One region of the Kitasatospora sp. NPDC101155 genome, then DNA from elsewhere that is predicted to be linked to it. Evidence: riboswitches for the same ligand, from Rfam matches in the RefSeq annotation. Region 1 holds a riboswitch; the other holds the start of a gene.

Region 1 (7,887 bases):
GACTGGACATCATGCGGGCATGTACGTGCGGAAGACCCAGCGGTGGAACAAGGACGGCAGCGTCGTGCGGTACGTGCAGCTGGCCACGAACCGACGGGTGGGCGGCACGACGCAGGCTGATGTGCTGCTCAACCTCGGACGGGAGGACAAGCTCGACCTGGACTCCCTGCGCCGTCTGGTCGCATCCCTGAACCGCTACCTCGGCGATACGGACGTGGACGTCGCCGAGCCGCTGGGCGTCGAGGGCGGTCCGCTGGAGGTGGTGGCCTCCCGCCCGATCGGTGCGGTCTGGCTGCTGGACGGTCTGTGGAAGCTGCTGGGCATCGACCAGGCCCTGGCCAGGGTGCTGGACGCGCGCCGGTTTCGCACCGACGTGGAGCGGGCGCTGTTCGCGCAGGTCACAACCGCAATCCGTCATGATCGTGTGCCCGCCAACTGTCGAACTCGGGAGAACAGCAGGCCCCAGCGCGGCAGCCGCGGCCTCGTTCGGGTCGGCCGGCTGGCCGCGAAGGGCGAGGAGGGGCGGGGTTGGCCCTCCCGAGTGTCGCGGATGCCAAAACCGTAGGGAACGCACCAGCAGCCCCTGGCGCGTTCCCTACGGGTGGTTCGGGTGATCCCAGGGCGATATGCAGTGGTCGCTTGTCGCAGGGGGTGGGCCAGCGTCGTGGGGAAAGCTCAGAGTGCGGGGACGTCCGGCAGTCCGAACATCGCGGGGTAGCTGCGGATGCGGTCGCGCAAGTCCACCGGGGTCGCGCCCGGCACGGTGACCCACGAATGGACCGGCTCGGTGAGCTCCGGGTTGACGAAGTACATCAGGGCAGTGCGGTTTGCCAGGCGAAGGTTGCGCACCTGGTGGTAGAGCGCGGGGATCCGGCCGCCGGTCAGGTCGGTGAGGACCGAGCCCGGCATCAGGATGACCTCGTCGGGTGCGGTGTGCATGGGGCGGGCCTCGCCGTCCAGCCACAGTTCCAGGCCCGGCTCGGTGGTGTGGATCACGGTGACCAGGTGGCCGTCCTCATGCTTGTCCTGCAGCAGGTCGCGATCGGAGTCCGCCACCGCGTAGTTGTTGAGCTGGAGGTAGGAGGCCGCCTCGAACGGTGGCGCCTTGTGGCCGCCGAGCTGCGCGGCCACCTCGCCGACGGTTTCCGCGACGATCACGGACAGGTATTCGCGCCAGGCCAGCAGTGCCTCGGTCAGCTCCGGTATCTCAGTGGAGTTCGGGATCAGATCGAGGCGGTCGTGCCAGAGCGTGAAGCAGTCATTGAGATCAGGACGGTCCGCGGTGACCGAGAACTCGCGCCCGAGCGGGCGGTAGCCGAAGTTGAAGTCGGTGCTGGCGTAGCGCGACTTTTCCTCGGTCGGCCGGCCGAAGAAGAGCCTGCTCTCGCCGAGCAACCGGTGCAACAGGCGCTCCGCGCCGCTGGGCAGCGTGATGCGGGTGTAGCCGTCGCGCAGCAGGTCGCCTGCGGCGTGCGTGTTAGCGGTGTGCATGATGCTTTCCATCCTCTGTATCGGGGGCCTGAGCGGGCACTGCGTCAGGCACCGAGCTCGTTTGATCCGGTGCCCGCTTTTGGTGGACTGACTGGGCGCCACTGTGGCGAGCTCCGGCCAGTCGAGACCGGAGGCGGTTGTCGGGCTGCCACTACCGGCGAAATGTGCCGGTCAGCCCGGTCAGCCCGGTCAGCGGGCAGCGCCTCTCGGCGAGTTCGTGGCGCAACAGTCCGGGTCGGCGAGCGCCGCGGTGACTCGATCGGGCAACATGTGGTCGATCTCGACTGCGCCCACCGGCTTGTGACCCGCGCCGTTCACAGCGGCACGAAGGGACATCGTCGGGCGGCCCGACTGGCACCGGTCTGTCGTAGCGGCGTATGGGAGAGGACAGTCGCTTCGTCCTTGGGCAACGACCTCGTGGACGTCAGGCGGTCGGCGGCTCAGTGGCTGGGCCGGTGGGGCCGGAGCGTTCGGCGTGCTCGGCGATGGCGCGGGTGGCGGCATCGGGGAGGTTGAGGTGCTGGGCGAGCTGGTCGGGGCGGTGGCCCTGGAGCGTGAGCACGTAGGCGGTGTGGACGCGTGCGTCGTAGGCGACGTCGGGGGATGTGGTGGTGGCGAAGTCGCGGTGGTTGAGGAGGTAGAGCCGGTCGACGCCGTCGTGGAGGGTGAGCCACAGGCAGCCGCGCAGCACGGGGGACCCCGCGGCCGGAGCCGGCACGGTGTGCCGCGTGGCAGAGGTGGCGTCGGAGCGCAGTCCGCGCAGCAGGCGTCCGGCCCGGCCGGTGAGCCGCTCGTGGCGGGCGGGGGTGCGGTGGAACGTCCGCGTGGTCATGGTGAACCTCCTTGGCCGATAGGGCTGTTGGAGGGCGCGAGCCGACAGGCGTCAGCGCACGCCAGGGAGGGATGAGGACACGGGGATGGCGGGCCTTTGACAGCCCGGACTACTGCAGTCCATGTCTCTCGCCTCCTCCCGGCCGGGCGCATGATGGCGCTGATCGACGCGGCAAGGAGCGGACCGGTCGCGCGACGACGCCGGCTCACCCCAACTCGTCAGAGCTTTGGCACTCCACGGCGTAATCCGCCTGGTTGGCGGAAGCCACTTGGGGTCACCCCTTAATCCGAGGAGACCTGTCCTGATCCGGAGCGTCTCTCGACGGGTGGGATCAGTGGCCTGTGTCCGTGAAGACGCCTCACCGAACGAGGTGCCTCTTCAAACCGCCAGCAGCATAACCCTTTTCGCGTTGAACAAGCACGCCAACTGGTAGGTCCTGACGAATTCTTGGTGCTGGCCGCGGACCCGGACGAACACCGGGCGCCGGAGTGGCCGTCCGCCCCGCGGCCCCACGGGTGTGTCCATCGGTCGGCACCGAGATCCGGTCGCGGTGCCCCGAGGGCGGGAGTGCGAGCGGCTCGCGCGGCGGTTCGAGGGTCAGGCTGCGGGATGCGAGGCGTGGTGCCGGGCAGCCGACCGCCGAGTGTGGATCAGCGCCGCCCCGCCCGCGACTGCTGCCAGGGCCCCGCCTGCGAGCGCTCCACCGACCACCGGCCGGGCGTGCACCGGGACGGCGGCCAGGGCGACGAGTTCGATGAGCAGCACGACCAGGACCCCGAGCAGTGCGGAGCCCTCCGCTGTCCGGGGGGGGCATTCTCATGACCGACTCCTCACGCCTCTTCCATGGTGCGCCTCTGCGTCGGGGAGCGATACGGGAGGCGCGGAACCGGGGCCGGTGTGGGTCCAGATGGCCGGCCGCACACGGGCGTGGTGCAGGTGGCGGTTCCGGGCGGCCTCGGCCGCGCCACGGGCGATGGACCGGGCCCGCTGCTCGGCGTCCGGATCGATGCCGAGCAGCCGGTTGTGGTGCATGTGCACCAGATGGGCGGCCTCCAGGCCGGTGCGGGCCGTCCCGCGCAGCACCTCGCGGTACCGGACGAGAGCGCCAGCCCGCTGCTGCCAGCTCGCCAGGAGCTCGGCGCCGCCGGGCAGGGCGCGAAGTGCGGATGCTTCGCTCAGCCGCGTGGCCGCCGTACGGCTGTCGCGCAGGGCGTCGTGTGTGGCGGATCTGGGGTAGGTGTCCAGCAGCCATTCCTCGGCCTCCTCCTCGTGCAGGAGCCGGGCGATGTCGAGCATGTTGAGCGCGGCCATGACCACCGGGTCCAGGGTCAGCCGGCCGGTCTCCGTCGCGGAGAGCTGGGCGATCACCGCTGCGCTGTCGGCACAGAACGCGTCCTCGGCGGCCGTCATCGCGGCCTGGCCCCCGTAGCGCTCCCATTCGGGTTCGTAGGTGTCGAGCACCAGCCGTCCGGCCAGGCCCGAGCGTCGCAGATCGGCGAACCAGTCGTGGCACTTCGGCAGCAGCCGGCGGTTCAAGGCCGTCGGATCGCCGTGGAAGCGGAGCCGCAGGTGGGGCTCCGGGTCGCGGTAGCGCAGGAAGAACCAGCGGTCCACGCCACCAGGGAGCTCCGCCAGTAGCCGCGGCAACTGCGAGGTCAACAGCTCGTTCTGGCGGCGCGCCGATGCGTAGACCTTGGCATAGAGCCACTCCCCGCCGGGCGGCTTCGCGCGCACCGGGCGAGTGGGCGCGAGCGCGGGGCGGGGGCGGTCGGGGGCCGTGTCGCAGCGGCGGGTGAGGAGCGGGAAGACGACCTCCGCCGTGTGTGCGCCCTGCGGGCCGGACAGCCAGCCGTACGCGTCCTCGCCCGTCGGCGCTTCGCGGAGCACCGCCTCCGGCCACCGGGCGACGTCCTGCCGCAGCAGCCGTACATGCAGCCCGGCGGCCAGGTTGAGCTCCAGGCTGCGATCGGCGACGCAGAGCAGCACGTGGTCGGGTACGCCCCAGCGCTGCCGCCAGCGGTCGAACTCCGACCGCCACTGCTCCTGCGGCATCGCGGTGTCCGCGAAGAACGGCGCGGAGGGCCGCCAGCGGGCCGGTGCCAACACCGTACGTCCGTACCGCACGCGAGGCGTGTACGGCGCCTGCTCCATCGGGCCCCAGTCCCAGGCGAAGCCCGGCTTGACACCGAAGAGGCGCAGTTCGCGCAGGAATCGTCCGACATTGCCGACCTGGGCCTGCGGGTTGAGCATGTTCCAGGCGAGCGGAACGATGCGTCGGCCGCTGCTGAGCCGCACCAGGTACAGCCCACCGAGGTCGGCGCCCACGGCGAGGTCGTCCAGCGCCACCGTGCCGGGGTCGGTGCGGTCGGCGAAGGCGCCGACCACGATCAGCCGGTCGCTCAGGCGCCGAACCTGGTTGAGGTTGGCCGAGCGCGAACGGGCTGCCCGCAGGACGAGTTGGGCCGCCTCGACGTCCTCACCGGCCTCGGCCTCACCGCAGGCCGAGGCGATCCGCTGCGCCGCCTCGGGCAGCACGTGGGAGAACCTGCCGACGGTCGCTCCGGCGTGGTCCGCGCCGCTCCCCGGGGTGAGCCAGAGCCGGAACCGGCCGGCCGTCAGGTCCTCGGCCGTGCCGGCCAGGACGCGGGCGTACAGCTCCAGTGAGGCGGGTGGCGGCAGGGTGGTGTCCGGGGAGAGCCGGGTGAGCAGAGCGTCGTCCAGCACGACCTCACCGCGACCGGTCATGATCGCGGTCTGCGCCAGCTCGATCCGCAGGGCGTCCTCGGCTGAGGGACCGGTCGGTGCCGGCTTCTCGCGCTCGCTGGGTGGCATCAGGTACCCGGCCGGGGCGCCGAGACCGCGGTCGGGGTCGAGCAGTTCGGTGAGCGGGACGAGCCGGTCGGTGCTGTACCGCTCGACGAACTCGCCGTGGTACTGGGCCAGATGCGGCACGGTACGGGTCGGGGAAACCCGCCACAGCACCTCGGCGGCGCGTTGGGCCTCGGCGGCGACCTCGGCGGGCAGCGTCACGTCCGCGTCCAGGGCCAGATCCACCTGGAGCAGGCGATCCGCCTCGTGCAGGCGCCGCATCCGTTCGATCGCGGCCGAGTAGTCGGTTCCGGGGTGCGCGCGGTCCAGCTCCCGGTGGACGGCGGCGAGTTCCTCGCGCTCGGGACCGGCTGGGAGGCGGTCCAGCACGTGGGCGAGCGGGTCGGTGGCGGTGGCGGGCGGGCGGAGGTCGGTGAGCAGGAACTCCCGCTCGACCAGCGGGCGGAGCAGGTCGGCCACCCGCTGTTCCGGGACGCCGGGGAAGCGCTCCAGGAGCTGCCGTTCCAGCTCGGGGTACGGCAGTGGCTCGCCCGCCAGGTCCAGCACCGCACGGACTGCGGGCGTACAGCGGACGGATACCTCGACCACAGTGCGTCCGGGCGCGTGCTCGGCGCCGTGGCGTTCGGGCACATAGGGCAGGACGAGGCGGTCACCGCGGACGAAAGCGAGCTCGTTGACGACGACCCGCAGGACCGCCAGGGTGTCCGGCCTGGTCTCCAACGCGGTGAGGAGCGCCGTCAGCCAGCCCATGTCCGGCCGGGCGGCCACCCGGTGGGCGCTGCCGAGCCGGGCCTTGGCGAAGCCCGGGACGTCCGACACGCCTGCGGTGGTGACGCCGGAGAACAGCCCGAAAGGGGTGGGCCGGGCGGCCATCCGCAGCTGGTAGCGGGTCAGTGACAGTACGGCCTTGCGCAGGCGCTTCGGCTCGATCGTCCGGCCTTCCCGCAGCTCTGCCACGAGCCGTGCAAGCGAGGGGCTGGCCAGGGCTACCGCAGCGTGAAGCTCGGGATCGGAGCCGAGCCGTCCGACGTGGGCGGAGAGGCAATCGTCGGCGGGGAAATCCAGCCAGGTCGGTTCGAGGCGGGTTCGGGGGAGGAGCGGTGCCCTCAGCAATGCGGTGCCCGCGCAGCGGAACAATGGCGCTGTATTCCCGCTGGAACGTGCCGCTGCAGACATGTGAAACCCCTCTTGGAATACTGCAGCGATCGTGCTGCATTACGTGGAGAATGCCGCCCCGGGCGGGCGGAAAAGCCAGCCCGGGGCGGTTGTTGAGCCGGTGAATCAGTGGCAGTGCGAGAAGGTGCAGAAGCAGGTGCCCAGCGAGGGGTGCTGCACCTGGGCGGCCTCGTCACCCTGGCCGAAGGTCTCCTGGAGGTCCAGGTCGAAGGCGTCGAACTGCAGCTCGGCTTCGTTGATAACGGTGTTCTTCATGGTTTTCTCCTTGCGTAATTATTGCTGATTTTCGGCCGGGCTTCCCCGGCTCGTGAATGACGCTAGAGGGCTTTTCGATATCCGTCAACCGGGGCCTTGTTGGGGGAATCTTCCGAGATTTGTGGCAAAGTGTTTTCGGGCATGCCGAAACCACGACCCGGAAGAAGGACGTGACATGAGGAATTCCATGGCGGAAAACCGCGGCCCCGGTGCCGTCGAGCAGGCAGCGGAGGAGGCGGTGGAGACCGTCGCACAGCGGCTGCGCGATCCAGAGCGGCTCGCCGCGGTCGTGTCGGCCCCGGGCAATGCCGACCCGGTGACCGGGAGGAGCCCGTGGTCAGCCGTGTCGCTGGGCGAGGGCCACGTGGGCATCGCGCTGCTGTACGCGCGGCTGGCGCGCCGGGACCGCGCCTGGCGCCAAGTGACCCACGCACACCTGTCTTCGGCCGTGTCCCGGTCCGGCGGCGGGGCTGCGGCGGACAGCCTCTACCTCGGCGCGCCCGCGCTCGCCTTCGCGGTCCGCAGCGCTGTCGCGGGTCCCGGGGACTATGCGGGCCTGCTCGCCGCGGTGGACAGGCGGGTGGAAGCGCGCGTTCGGGCACTGCTGGGGCTGGAGCGGGAGCGGCTGGCAGCGGGGCGGGAGGGGCCGGCGATGGCCGCGTACGACGTCATCGGCGGTCTGACCGGCCTCGGACGCTACCTGTTGGCCTGCGGACCGGAGCAACGGCCGCTGCTGGTCCAGGTGTTGGAGTACCTGGTCGAGCTGAGCCGGCCGCTGCGGATCGGCGGCCGGGAGCTGCCCGGATGGTGGGTGCCCGGCCCGCCCTCGCCTGTCGTGGCCGAGCAGTACCCGGAGGGGCACCTCAACCTCGGTCTGGCGCACGGCATCCCCGGGCCGCTGGCCCTGCTGGCGCTCGCCCGCCGGGAAGGGGTCGCCGTGGCGGGCGCGGACGAGGCCGTGCGCCGGATCGCGGAGTGGGTACTCGGGCACCGCAGCCACGACGGCGAGCAGGCCGGCCCTGACTGGCCGGCGTCCATCGCCGTCGACCACGTCCATCTGCCCTCCGGCGTCGACGCCGTCCCGACCCGGACCGCCTGGTGCTACGGATCGCCGGGCGTCGCCAGGGCTCTGCAACTGGCCGGCCGGGCGTTCGGCGAGCCGGGCTGGGAGGCGGAGGCCGTCCGCGCCGTCCACGCGGCGCTCGACCGGCCCCGCGAGCGGTGGGGCCTGCACGACCCCATGCTCTGCCACGGGACGGCGGGCCTGCTCCAGGTCGCCGCCCGCGTGGCCCGCGACAGCGGCG
Region 2 (13,694 bases), on a different contig from region 1:
GCTGGAAGCTCGCCGGGGTGGCCAACGGCACCCTGCGGGAATCGATCCTGGAGAGCTACGCCCCCGAGCGGCAGGCCGGTGCGACCCGCCTGTCCCGCACCTCGGCGGCCCAGGCCCGCTTCGCCCTCCAGCGCAGCGTCGGGCGGATCGCCGTGCGCGACACGCTCTTCACCGTCGCCTGCAAGACCGGGCTGGTCAGCCGGATGGTGGTGCCGCTGCTCAGCCAGATCGACGTCAGCTACGGCCGGCTCGCCACCGAGCCGATCCTGCTGCGACACCCGCGGCCGATCGAACCGGGCCAGCGCGTCCCGCTGTTCGTCGCGCCGGAGCTGGACTCGGGCATGCCGGCCATCGACCCCGCCCACTACACCGTGCTGCTCTGGCCCGGGCGGCGCCCGAAGGCCGAATGGGCGCAGCGGGCACGGCAGTTGCGCGCGAAGCTCGGTCCCTCGATCACGGTGCTCGACCTCGCCCGGGTCGGCGGCGGGCCGGCCCGGACCCTCGACCGCACCTTCGGCCGGAACCCCGCCTTCGCGGTGGTCCGCCCGGACGGCCACCTCGCGCTGCTGGCCGGGGCCGACCGCCCCGACCAGGTGCTCGCCTTCCTCCGCGGCGCCCGGCCCGCCGAGCCCGTCATCGCCACCACCGCCGAGTGACCGCCTGCCCACTACGGCCCCCGTACCCGTGTCCTGACGGAAGGACAGCCATGCCCCCCCGAACCCCGGCCCGTAACGCGGCGCCGGCGTCGCCCCCCGCCGCTGCGAGCAACGCCGCCGACCCCGGCGCGGGCATCGACCCCGGCGCGGGCATCGACCCCCGCCTGGTGACCCTGTTCGCCTGGGCCTGCGGTCTCGCGGTCGCCAACCTGTACTACGTGCAGCCGCTGCTCAACGGGATCGCCGACGCCTTCCGGCTCGGCAGCGGGTCGGCCTCCCTGGTCACCACCGTCGGCCAGCTCGGGTACGCGGCCGGGCTCGCCCTGCTGGTGCCGCTCGGGGACGTCACGGAACGCCGCCGGATCGTCGTGGTGATGCTCACCGTGACGGCTGTCGCCTGCGCCGCCGCCGCGGCCGCGCCCGACTTCGCCGTGCTGGTCATGGCGATGGCGGTGCTGTCGATGTGCACCGTGGTCGGGCCGATGCTGGTGGCCTTCGCGGCCACCCTGGCCGCCGCGGAGGAACGCGGGAAGGTCTCCGGGCGGGTGATGAGCGGGCTGCTGCTCGGCATCCTGTTCGCCCGGACCGGCAGCGGGCTGCTCGGCAGCTGGGCCGGCTGGCGGGCGGTCTTCGTCGCCGCCGGGGTGCTCACCCTGGCACTGGCCGCCGTGCTGCGGCTGCGACTGCCGAAGGTCGAGCCGGCCGCCCGGCTCTCCTACCCGGCGCTGCTCGCCTCGGTGCTGACCATCCTCCGGGAGGAGCCGGTCCTGCGGCGGCGCTGCCTGCTGGGCTTCGTCACCTTCGCCGGCTTCAACGCCTTCTGGGCCTCCGTCGCCTTCCTGCTGGCCCGGCAGCCGTACCACTTCGACGCGGCGCTGATCGGGCTGGTCGGCCTGGTCGGCGCGGTCGGGGCGTACGCGGCCCGGATCGCCGGCCGGTTCGCCGACCGGCGGCTGGACCGGCAGTCCTCCGGCGTCCTGCTGGCCGTGGTCCTCGCCGGCTGGGGCCTGCTCGCCCTGAACGGCGGCCACTGGCTGATCCCCCTGCTGCTCGGGGTGGTCCTGCTCGACCTGGGCGTCCAGGGCATCCAGGTCACCAACCTCAGCGTGATCTACCGGCTGCGGGCCGACGCGCGCAGCCGGATCACCACGGCGTACACCACCACGTACTTCGTCGGCGGCTTCGCCGGGTCCGCTGCCTCGGGCGCCGCCTACACGGCGGCCGGCTGGGGCGCGGTGTGCGCGGTGGGCGCCGGCCTGGCGCTGCTGGCGCTGCTGGTGTGGGCGGTCGACGCCCGCGCCGGGTCGGCCGGCGCGGCCTGACCGGCCGCCGGAACGGCCACCTCACGCACAACCACCCCACGACCACTTCACGACCACCGAACCGAACAACGACGGCCCGACCCCCGGTCCGTCACCGTAGAAAATGGGAGAACTGCCTTGACCACTCAGCGGATCCTGGTCCGTGGCGGCTGGATCGTCACCATGGACGCCCAGAACCGCGAATTCCCGACGGGCGACGTGCTCATCGAGGACGGTCGGATCACCGCCGTCGGCACCGACCTGGAGCCGGCCCCCGACGCCGAGGTGATCGACGCCTCCGGCACCTTCGTCCTGCCCGGCATGGTGGACGCCCACCGGCACACCTGGCAGAGCAGCCTGCGGCAGTCCAACTCCGAGGCCTCCATCATGGAGTACGTCGGCCAGACCCTGATCGGTCTGGGCGACCAGGTCCGCCCGGAGGACGTCTACGCCGGCACCTACCTCGGCGCCCTCACCGCGCTCAACGCGGGCATCACCACGGTGCTCGACTGGGCACACGCGATGAACTCGCCCGAGCACGCCGACGCCGCCGTCCGGGCCCTCCAGGACGCGGGCGTGCGCGCGGTGTTCGGCCACGCCTGGCCGATCGGCTCCAAGCTCGACTTCGCCGCCACCCACCCGGTCGACATCCGCCGCGTCCGCGAGCAGCTGCTGCCCTCGGACGACGGCCTGGTCACCCTGGCGATGGCCGCCAAGGGCCCGGACTACTCCGGCATCGACAACGCGGTCAAGGACTTCGCCCTCGCCCGCGAGCTCGGCATCCCGATCACCACGCACCTGTCCACCGGCCGCCCCGGCCCCGAGCACCAGGGCGTCCAGCTGCTCCACCAGGCCGGCCTGCTCGGCCCGGACCTGAACCTGGCGCACGTCAACGGCGCCGAGGCCGACGCGCTCAAGCTGCTCGCCGACTCCGGCACCACCGTGTCGATCTGCCCGCAGATCGAGCTGACCATGCCCGGCCTGGGCGGCAACGTGGCGGTCCGCCGGCTGCGCGCCGCGGGCGTCAACCCCGGCCTCGGCATCGACACCGAGCTGGAGTCCAGCGGCGACCTGTTCACCCAGATGCGCTTCGCGCTGGCGGCCGACCGCGCCGAGACGCCGGACGGCGAGCCGGTCCTGCCGGCCCAGGCCGTGCTGCGGATGGCGACCGTCGAGGGCGCCCGCGCCGTCCACCTCGGTGACCGGACCGGCTCCATCGAGCCCGGCAAGGCCGCCGACCTGGTGCTGGTGCGCACCGGCGACATCGACCTGGCGCCGGTCACCACCCCCGCCGAGTCGCTCGTGCTGGCCGCCCACCCCGGCAACGTGGACACCGTCCTGGTCGCCGGACGGGTCGTCAAGCGCGACGGCCGCCTGGTGGCCGACACCGCCCGCGCCCGTGAGCTGGCCGTCGCCTCCGTCGCCCACCTGCGGGGCGCGGGGCAGTGACGGATCCGCGTGCCCGCCCCCCCCGGGGCGGGCACGCCGACCGCCCACCGCCACCCGCGGAGGGTCCCGTAGGGGAGGAGCAGTCCTGTGAGTGCCGTCGTCGTCCACCTCGCCGACGTTCGGGCCCGTACGCGGGTCACCCGGCCCGTCAGGCTGTTCGCCTTCCACCACGCGGGCGGCAGCACCGCCTCCTTCGCCGGCTGGCAGCGGCGGCTGGGGTCGAGGGTCGAGGTCGTCCCGGTCCGGCTGCCGGACCGGGAGGAGCCCGGCGGCGGGCCGCACCATGACCTCGCCCCGCTCGCCCGGGCGCTGCACCAGCAGCTCGGCGCGCAGCTGGACGAGCCGTACCTGTGCTACGGCCACAGCATGGGCGCGCTGGTCGCGTACCACCTCGTCCGGTTCCTCGCCGCGACCGGTCGGCGGCTGCCGAAGCGGCTGCTGGTCGGCGCCCACCCGGCGCCGCACCTGCCGCTTCCGCTGGAGTCGGCGCTGCTCCTGGACGACGCCGAACTCGCGCACCGGCTGGCCGCGTTCGACGGTCTGCCGGCGGCGGTCAGCGGCACTCCGGACCGGCTCGCCGACTACCTCGCCCAGGTCCGGGTCGGCCTGGAACTGTGCACGAGCCGCCGGTACGCCGGTGACAGCTATCAACTGCCCTGTCCCATCGACGTCTTCGCCGGCGCCGACGACCCACTGGTGGCGGTCGAGGACGCGGCCGCCTGGTGCTCGCACTCCCTGCGGGGCGGGACCCTCCAGGTGATCCCGGGCGGGCACTTCTTCCAACGACAGTCCAAGGACGCATTCTTCACGCGGCTGGCAGCCGTGATCGACCTGCACGGGGGAGTGAGATGACCGGCACGACACAGATGCCCGACGCACCGGTCCGGGCGACCGTGGATGACTACCTCGGCCCAGGTGAGCGCCGCTTCTTCGGCAGCGGCTACCGTCGGGCCGAGCAGCGGCTGACCGACATCGTGGTCGGCTCGCAGGCGGACGGCACCGGGACGGTTCGGGCCCGCGGCTCCGTCGACTACCCGGCCGACTGGTCCCGCAAGGGCGGCACCGACCAGGCCCCGCACCTCAGCAGCATCGACGTCCTGCTGATGGCGGGCGAGGCCGCCGAGCTGTACCTGACCCAGACGTACGGCCTGGACGCCGCCCAGCGCACCGGGCTCCGGCTGCGCCGGGCGCGGCTGAAGGCCGGGACCAAGCCGGTGGAGGCCGAGTTGGGCGGCTTCGCCGTCCACGCCACCGCCGCCCGGCACTCCGACCGCTCGACCGTGGTGGACTGCCAGGTGGGCGGGCTGCGGGCACGCCTGGAGATCGAGCACCCGGCACTTCCGGCCGGGGCCGTGCGCACCGCCCGCCTCGACTCGCCGGACGCCCTGCTCGGCCCGGCCCCGCTGCGGCCGTTCGCCGCCGCCCACCGGACCAGGACGCAGACCATCGAGGCCCTGCGGGTGGACCTGCCCGCGCGGCGGGCGAGCGCCCTGCTCGGCAGCCGCCCGGCGGCGCCGCAGGCCGGCCCGGTGGGCGGGCTGGAGAGCTACAGCCACGGCTCGGTCTCGCTGATCGACGCCTTCGTGGGCGCGATCCAGCTGGGCCAGATCCTGATCTACGGGCTGGACGACGTCCCGCGCGCCGAGAGCAACACGCTCTGGATGCGGCAGACCGTCCTGGAGATCGGCGACCCGTACCGGCCGGTGGCCGGTCCTGCCCCGCTGTCCGCGGAGCTGGTCGACCCGCAGCTGCTCACCACCAGGACAGGGGAGACCTGGCGGGTGGTCGACATCGCGGCGGCCTTCGAACACATCCGGATCCATTGCTCGGCGACCCACCGGTTGCCGACCGGCTGGACCGGGCACGACGAGCGGGAGGTGGCGGCATGACCAGGGCCGCGGTACTGGAAGGGCTCGGCGCCATGGTGCCGCCGAGGATCGTCTCCAACGACGAGATCGGCGAGCTGGTCGGCAGCGACGACACCTGGATCCGCACCAGGACCGGCATCCACCAGCGCCACTGGGCCGAGCCCGGGACGGTCACCGGTGACCTCGCGATCGCGGCAGGCGAGCGGGCGATGCGCTCCGCCGGCGGCGGCCGGGTCGACCTGGTGATCCTCGCGACCAGCACCCCCAACCAGCCGATGCCCGCCACCGCGCCCGAGATCGCCCACCGGCTGGGCCTCGGCACCCCGTGGGCCTACGACCTCTCGGCGGCCTGCACCGGCTGGGTCTACGCAATGGCCAACGCCGTCGGCGCGATCTCCTCCGGGCTGATCGACCGGGCGCTGGTGATCGGGGCCGACATCTGGTCCACCCGGCTGAACCACGACGACCGGGCCTCCGCGATCATCTTCGGCGACGGCGCCGGCGCGGCGGTACTGCGGGCCGGCGACCCGGACGAGCCGGGCGCCTTCCAAGGCTTCGACCTCGGCAGCGACGGCGGGCACCACGACCTGGCGCTGCTCGCCGTCGGCGGATCCCGGCAGCGCTCCTACCGGCAGCCGCCGAGCGAGCAGGACAACCTGCTCGCCATGCGCGGCAAGGAGCTGTTCTCGCACGCGGTGGAGCGGATGAGCTCCTCCTCGGCGACGTTGCTCGACCGGATCGGCTGGACCGTCGACGACGTCGACTGGTTCGCCGGCCACCAGGCCAACTCCCGTATCCTGTACGCCATCTCCGACCTGCTGACGGTGGAGCGCGAGCGGGTCCTGCTGCACATCGACCGGGTCGGCAACACCTCGGCGGCCTCCATCCCGCTGGCGCTCACCCACGCCGGCGCGGCCGGGACCTTCGGGGTCGGCGACCGCATCCTGTCCACCGCCTTCGGCGTCGGGCTCGCCCCGAATCCCCGGAACCCCAAGACCCCGAAAGGTACTTGCTGCTATGCGCCCGATCAGGCGTCTCGTCCGCGCCGCCCCCGCCCAGGCCCAGGCCCAGGCCGCGGACCTCACCACCAGCACCGTCTTCACCGACAACTTCCAGAACGGCTTCGACACCTCCAGCACCGGGAAGTGGCAGCTCTGGCCCGCGCCCGGCATGCCGAGCGGCGACGGCATCCCCAGCACGGACGCGAACGGCCTGCACGTGATACCCAGCGGCACCGACCCGGCCACCGGGAACCCGGCGTTCGCCTTCACCACCGCCCAGCAGACGGCCGGCGGCGCGGGCGACCGCGACCACACCAAGTGGCTGTCCTTCGCCAACCACAACTCCACGGCGGGCTTCGCCGGTTACGACACCCCGGCCAACGGCCGCTGGACCTGCGACGCCAACCTCTCGGTGACCACCCGCAAGACCGAGGCCAACCCCTTCGGCGCGAACGTCACCGACCCCCAGTCCGACCTCCGCCTCGCCAACGGCGCGATGGTGGTGGCCGACCTGGAGACAGGCGTCCTGATGGACTTCCACGTCACCAACAACACCGTGTACGCCTGGTACGAGCGGCTGCGCTACCCCAACACCACCTACTCGGCCTTCGCCTACGCGGTGCCGGTGGCGACCATCTCCAAGGGCGCGTCCCTCAACTACCAGATCCAGCTGGACAACAGCCGCACCCGCGCCACCTGGAAGATCAACGGCATCCCGGTCTACAGCGTCACCGACCTCGGCGCCCGCCCGACCGACCGCTCCCACCTGGTCACCGACCACGGCGGCACCGACCAGACTGTCGCCCCGCGCCAACTCCTCTGCGGCCTCGGCACCTTCACCATCATGGACGGCGCCGGCCAGGACGGCCGCGGCCTGGTCCAGCTGGACACCACCCCGGGCTACTACTACGCCCCGCCGGCCGGCCAGCCCACCCCGCAGACCTTTGTCGACACCGCCAGTCCGGCGAGCAGCCGGCTCTGGGGCCAGGGCGCCGAGATCGCCTCCTCCTACCTGACCATCACCACCGCCCAGTAGCCCCTGGGCCTGTCCTACGGGCCCGGCAAGGACCCGCGGGACAGGCCCGGCGCACGGCCCGGAACCCGTACCGGCAGCAGCTGGCCGCCGCCTACGCGGGGCTCCCGCCCGACCTCGCGCCCCTCGCGTACGAGCACGGTCCCGAACTGGCCGAGCTCATTGCCCGCGACCTCTCCCGCGGGCGGTGACGACCGACGGCCCCCGATGTCCGACGACGGGGCCGTCGGTCATCGGGGGCCGTCGTGGCGGGCCCGCGGGGGAGGGCGTCAGCCGATGCCGAACCAGCCGAGGACGGTCTGGATGAGCAGGATCGTCGACATGACGGCCACCCCGACCACCACGACGGTGGCGGCCACGCGGTAGCGGGGGGTGTTGGCCGCGTCGCCGAGGACGGAGCGGCGGTTGGTGAGGACCAGGAGATAGACCAGGACGATCGGGCTGATCAGGCCCTGCAGGACCTGGGTGCCGATCAGCAGCTGGATGACGTCCACCGGGGTCATCGCGACGACCGCGCCGAGGACGATCTGCGCGGTGAACACCCCGAGGAACAGCGGGGCGTCACGGAAGCTGCGGGAGACGGAGCGCTCGACGCCGGCGGCCTCGCCGATGGCGTAGCTCGCCGAGAGCGGCACCACCGCGCCGGCCAGGGCGGAGGCGCCCAGCAGCCCGAAGGCGAACAGCAGCTCGGCGCCGTGCCCGGCGACGGGCTTGAGCGCCTCGGCGGCCTGCGCGGCGGACTCCAGCGGGCCGGTGCCGCCGATCGCGGCGGCGGTGGCGATGATGATGGTCAGGCTGATCACACAGGCGAACACCGCGCCGAGGACGGCGTCGGCCCGGATCAGCTTGTAGTCGGCGGGCTTGGCGCCGCGGTCGACCACGCCGGCGGCGGCGTAGAACTGCATGTACGGGCTGACGGTGGTGCCGATCAGGGCGACGGCCAGCAGGATGAAGTCCTTGCTGGCCTCCACGTGCGGGATGACCAGGTGCTGGCCGACCTGTCCCCAGTCCGGGTGGCCGAGGACCATGGCGACCGGGTAGGCGAAGAACGCCAGCGACATCACCAGGAAGATCCGCTCGGCCCACTTGTACGAGCCGAACAGCACCAGCGACCAGAGCAGCACGGCGGACGGCGGGATGACCGCCCACTTGGGCACGCCGAGCAGTTCGAACGCGGCGCCGATCCCGGCGAACTCGCTGACCACCAGGCCGGTGTTGGCCAGCAGCAGGCAGAACACCGCGAGGGCGGTCAGCCGCAGGCTGAACTGCTCGCGGATCAGCGCGCCCAGACCCTTGCCGGTGTGGGCGCCGAGCCGGACGGCCATCTCCTGCACCATGACCAGGGCGACGGTGACCAGCACCATGAAGAACAGCGTGCCGTAGACGTACTGGGAGCCGGCGCTGGCGTAGGTGGCGATGCCCGCGGCGTCGTTGCCGGCGTTGGCGGCGACCAGTCCGGGGCCGGCCACCATCGCGATCGCGGCCAGTCGGCGCAGGCCCTTGCGGCAGCCGGGGCGCCCCGGGGCGGACGGCACGGGCGCCGCGGCGGCGTCCGGACCGGCGTCGAGGGTGTCGAGGTCGCGGGTCACTTGAGGAGCCTCCGGAAGTGCAGGCGCCCGCGCTCGGGCAGCAGCGAGTCGAGGATGTCGTCGGCCAGGACCCGGCCGAGGGGGCAGTCGGAGTCGTCGACCACGAGCAGGGAGGTGGCCCGGGCCGCGACCAGTTGGTCGGCGGCCTCGGCGAGGCGGGTGTCGGGCCGGACGGTCACCGGCGGGCCGAACTGGTCCAGCCAGGCGACCAGGTCGCCGATCACCGAGGTGTCCTCGGCCACCGCCAGGTCGAACAGCGGGATGTCGGCGAGCAGCCGGCCCTGGTCGTCCAGCACGGTGACCGCGTCGATGTCGGTGCGGTGCTCGGCCTGGGCGGCGAGCTCCGCCCGTACCTCGGCGACGGTGTGCGCGGGGCCGGCGGTGACCAGCAGGGTGGTCATCGCGCCGCCGGCGGTGCCCTCCCGGTGGGTGAGCAGGGAGCGCAGCTCGGCCGCCTCGGGCTCGGGCATCCGGGCCAGCAGGGTCTCGCGCTCGCCGGGCGCGAGGTCGCGCAGGGCGTCGGCGGCCTCGTCCGGCTCCATCTCGTCGACGAGCCGGGCGGCGTGCTCGGGCGGCACCTCGCGCAGCAGGTTCTCCAGCTCGGCGGGCTCCATCTCCTCCAGCGCGTCCGCGGCGTGCTCCGGCTCCAGCCAGCCCAGCAGCTGCTGGCGTTCGTGCCGGCCGAGGTCCTCCAGGATGTCGGCGAGGTCGGCCGGGCGCAGCCGGTGCAGCGCGGAGCGGGAGGCGCGCAGCCGCACCTCGGCCGGCCCGTGGGTGGCCTGCTCGCCGAACGGGGCGACGGACTGCCAGTCCAGGACGCGCTCCGGGGTGGGGCGGATCTGCCAGCGGCGCGGGCCGAGCCGGCGCAGCAGGGTGGGCAGCGAGACGTCGACCCCGACCAGGACGGTCCGGGCGGCCAGCGGGGCCAGGTAGAGGTCGGCGGCGCGGGTGACCTGGACGCCGTCGACGTCGACGAGCTGGTGGTCCAGCACGTCCCGGGCAAGCAGCACCTCGCCGGGGCGGCGGTTGAACTCGCGCAGGTCCAGACGGGCGGTGCGCAGCCGGACCTGCCCCGTCATGATCCGGTCGACGGCGTCGGCGGCGATGAAGGTGCGGCGGCGGCCTATCCGGATGATCAGCCCGGTGACCGGCGGGTACGGCTCCGTGCCGTAGAGGCGCGCGACCACGTCGACGACCCGGCCCACCTCTTCCCCGGCCTGGTTGGCGACCGGCCCGCCGACCAGCCCGGCGACGGAGACCAGCGAGGACCGGACGGTCCGGGTGACGGCGGTACGGCGCTCGGCGGCGACGGTGCGGTCGCGCAGCCGGGCGGTGGCGGAGTTGAGCAGGGTGGTGGCAGCCATGGTGGGGACCCCCTTGCCCCGGCAGGACGGGGCATCGGGCCGCCCGGCGGCGCGCCACCGCCGACGCTGACCGCGCGAACCGCTTCCAGGCATGCGCCAGGGCCGCCCGGGCCGGGGCGGCCCGGAGGGCGGAGCGGACCGGATCGGTCAGGGAAGGAGGGGGCGCCTCGGACGACTGAAGGACGGCGAGGACGACATCGGATTGGGCCGACTATGGCCAGGACTTCCGTCCATCACGCCTCCTCCCGATTTCGGCCGCGCATCGAGGTCGCGGCGGCACGGCAGGGGGAGACCGACGTCACCGCCCGGTGCACCCCCACTCGTCAGAGCTTTGGCACTCCACGGCGTGTCCCTGTCGATACCGACGGGAAGCCACTTGGGGTCACCCCTTGAGCCGGGGAGACCTGTCCTGATCCGGAGCGTCTCTCGACGGGTGGGATCAGTGGCCTGTGTCCGTGAAGACGCCTCACCGAACGAGGTGTCTGTTCAAATCCGCCCCAGGATAGGACGCTGTCGCCCTTCCGGCGTAATCCTTGACCGGAGCTTGACCCTGAGCTGACCAGCGGGGGAGCCGCCCGGCGCACGGTCGGGTGCGGACTGTCGCCCTTCGGTCGGCGACCGCCGGGGAGCCGAACTAGTTTATGGCCGGGCCCCGGTGACGGGGAATCCGACCGACGCGTGGGCCCGGGAATCCGACCGACGCGTGGGCCCGGGAATCCGGCCGACGCGCGGGCCCGGCTTCCTTCGGCGGGTGAGGCGGTCTCACCTGATCGGGCGGTCCTCGCCGCCCGGTGTGCGCCCGGCGTGCGCCTCGCGCGCCCGGCGGATCGCGACATGCGTTAGCACTCTGCGTGTCTCTCGGCAACGGAAAGTAACTGCCATCCCTGGGGTTGCTCCGCTGGTCGCCACCCAGGTGAAGGGCGATCCGGACGTCCTCCGGCACGCCGGTCCGACCTTCGAGTTCCACCGACTGCCCGCCACCGGAAAGAAGCTGCACCTGATGGGGCTCTGCGACGCCGCCATGGTGCACTTCCCGCAGCTGGGCGGCGACAACAGCGTGCGCTGGCTGATCGGCAAGCTGCCGGACGAGCTCTGAGACCGGCTGGACGGGCCCGCTCGCACCGGCGTGCGAGCGGGCCCGTCCGCGCGTCCCGGCTAGCCGGCCCGGAGCAGGGCGGGCAGCGCGGCGGTGTCGACGAGGTGGGCCCGGGAGGGGAGGACCCGGTGGAGCAGGACGTCGTGGACTTCCGGGTCCGGGTCCGCGATGCCGTCGGACAGCACGTAGAGCCGGTAGTCGCGGTCGGCGGCGTCGAGGACGGTCGACAGGACGGCGCCGCCGGTGCTGATGCCGGCGACGACCAGGGTGGTGATGCCGCGCTCGCGCAGCTGCCGGTCGAGGTCGGTGGTGGACAGGGCGCCGAAGCGGGTCTTGCGCACGACGAGGTCGCCGTCCCGGGGAGCCAGGCGCTCGTGTACGGCGGCGGCCGGGTCCTCGTGGTGCATGGCGCGGTGCTGGGCCAGCGGTCCGAAGGACTTGTTGGCGGCCGGGATCGCGTCCCAGTCGGCCTCGGTGAAGCCGACGCGTACGTGGGCGACGGTGCCGCCCGCCGCGCGAACGTCGGCGACGGCGGCTTCCACACGATCGAGCAGGGCCTCGCGGTCCCCGCCCTCGGGCAGAGCGGCCAGGACCGCGGGCTGGCAGTCCAGGACGAGCAGGGCGGTGTGCGCGGGGTCGAGTGCGGGGGCGGTGCTCACGCGAGTGTTCTCCTTCATGCGAGGGTGCGAGTTCGTGCGGGGGTGCGACGTCATGAGGGGCTACGCGACCGTTCCGGCCCGTGCCGCGAGGTCCGGTTGCGAGGTGTGCTCGCGCCGGGGGAGCAGGAACGGGGTGGCCAGGATGAGCAGCCCCGCGACCGCGAGCGCGGTGCGCGGGCCGGTGACGTCGGCGAGCAGCCCGCCGAGCGCGGTGAGGACGGCGATGGACACCTGCTGGCCGATCGACCAGGCCGACAGGGTGCGGGCGACGAGGTGCTTGGGCGTGCGTTCGAGCCGGTAGGTGGCGAGCACCGGGGTGTACAGGCTCATGTTGATGATGATCGCCAGCTCGACGGCCATCACGGTGACGAGTCCGACGACGCCGGGACGGACGAAGACCAGGCCGATCAGCCAGACGGCGCGCAGGGTGCCCACGGTCCGGAACACCCGGTCGCGGCCGTAGCGGGCCACCACGCGGCGGGCCAGCCGGGAGCCGATGAGTCCGCCGAGACAGGGGGCGGCGAAGGCGAGGCCGTACTGCCAGGGTGCGAACCCGAGCTGGCCGAGGAGGAGCACGGCCAGCAGCGGCTCGGTGGCCATGATCAGACCGCTGACGAGCATGTTGTTGAGGTAGAGCGCCCGCAGACCGGGCTCGCCCATGATGTGCCGCCAGCCGTCGAGTACCGCGCCCGCCCGGACCGGGTCGTTGCCGGTGGGCTGCGGCGCCTCCTCCCGGCCGCGGATCGCGGTGATGCCGAGCGCGGAGAGCAGGTAGCTGAGCGCGTCGGCCACCACGGTGACGACCGGCCCGAACAGCCCGATCGCCGCCCCGCCCAGCGGTGGCCCGACCGCGATGGAGCTCCAGTTGGTGGACTCGAAGCGCGCGTTGGCCACCAGCAGGTCGTCCGGCCGGACGAGGGCCTTGAGGTAGGCGCCGCTGGCCGCGTTGAACGCGATCTTGGCGGCGGCGACCACGGCGGAGACCACGAGGAGCTGCACGAAACCGAGCAGGCCGAAGGCGTAGGCGAGTGGGATCGTCGCCATGGCCGCGAACCGGGCCAGATCCATGGTGATCATGACCGGGCGCTTGCGCCGGAACTCCACCCACGGCGCGAGCGGCACCGCGATCAGCGCGCCCACCGCGGGCCCCACCGCAGACAGCGCGGACACCTCCGCCGGGCCGGCGTGCAACGCCAGCACGGCGATCAGCGGCAACGCCCCGAACCCCAGCCCGGACCCGTACGCGCTCACCGCGTACGCCGCCCACAGCCAGCCGAACTCCCGGCCCAACGGCCTCCTGCCCACCATGCTCAGCGCGCCCCTCTGTCCCACCCGAACAAACCGACGTTGACTGGTGAGAGCTAACCGAGCGGCACAACCGCAGGTCAAACAACCGTACTGCCGCCGCGCCACAACCAGACGTTGTGCCCTAAGGTGGATCGGCGTGGACCTCGAAGCCGTACGCACCTTCGCCGCCGTCGTGGAAGCGGGCCAGTTCCAGAAGGCCTCCGCCGACCTCTCGATCACCCAGCAGGCCGTCTCCAAGCGCATCGCCGCGCTGGAGCGCGAGCTCGGTGTTCGGCTGTTCGCCCGCACGCCCCGCGGCGCCGAGCTCACCATCGACGGGCAGGCGTTCCTGCCCCACGCGCGCGAGCTGCTGCGCGTCGCCGAGCGCGCG

Evidence for each region. Region 1 has a riboswitch for magnesium ahead of ACIRYZ_RS41045 (hypothetical protein). Riboswitches for the same ligand answer to the same signal wherever they lie in the genome.
Region 2: it holds a riboswitch for magnesium, as region 1 does, so the genes downstream of both, ACIRYZ_RS12605 (magnesium transporter MgtE N-terminal domain-containing protein) here and ACIRYZ_RS41045 (hypothetical protein) in region 1, are expected to answer to the same signal.

Annotation. Positions count from the first base shown of each region.
Region 1 covers NZ_JBIWPN010000059.1:32,500-40,386, reverse strand. Annotated here, with positions in the region: gene ACIRYZ_RS41055 (hypothetical protein) at 20-565, shown strand; gene ACIRYZ_RS41050 (2OG-Fe(II) oxygenase family protein) at 676-1,491, opposite strand; gene ACIRYZ_RS41045 (hypothetical protein) at 1,916-2,323, opposite strand; M-box (ykoK) riboswitch at 2,526-2,700, opposite strand; gene ACIRYZ_RS41040 (hypothetical protein) at 2,921-3,088, opposite strand; gene ACIRYZ_RS41035 (lantibiotic dehydratase) at 3,140-6,328, opposite strand; gene ACIRYZ_RS41030 (hypothetical protein) at 6,434-6,583, opposite strand; gene ACIRYZ_RS41025 (lanthionine synthetase C family protein) at 6,759-7,887, shown strand, end outside.
Region 2 covers NZ_JBIWPN010000007.1:10,371-24,064, reverse strand. Annotated here, with positions in the region: gene ACIRYZ_RS12645 (FAD-dependent monooxygenase) at 1-656, shown strand, start outside; gene ACIRYZ_RS12640 (MFS transporter) at 707-1,978, shown strand; gene ACIRYZ_RS12635 (amidohydrolase family protein) at 2,096-3,406, shown strand; gene ACIRYZ_RS12630 (thioesterase II family protein) at 3,494-4,258, shown strand; gene ACIRYZ_RS12625 (AvrD family protein) at 4,255-5,295, shown strand; partial or broken gene ACIRYZ_RS12620 (beta-ketoacyl-ACP synthase 3) at 5,292-6,188, shown strand; gene ACIRYZ_RS12615 (DUF6081 family protein) at 6,292-7,311, shown strand; gene ACIRYZ_RS12610 (NRAMP family divalent metal transporter) at 7,578-8,897, opposite strand; gene ACIRYZ_RS12605 (magnesium transporter MgtE N-terminal domain-containing protein) at 8,894-10,261, opposite strand; M-box (ykoK) riboswitch at 10,569-10,746, opposite strand; gene ACIRYZ_RS12600 (hypothetical protein) at 11,175-11,357, shown strand; gene ACIRYZ_RS12595 (cysteine hydrolase) at 11,417-12,016, opposite strand; gene ACIRYZ_RS12590 (MFS transporter) at 12,077-13,324, opposite strand; gene ACIRYZ_RS12585 (LysR family transcriptional regulator) at 13,461-13,694, shown strand, end outside.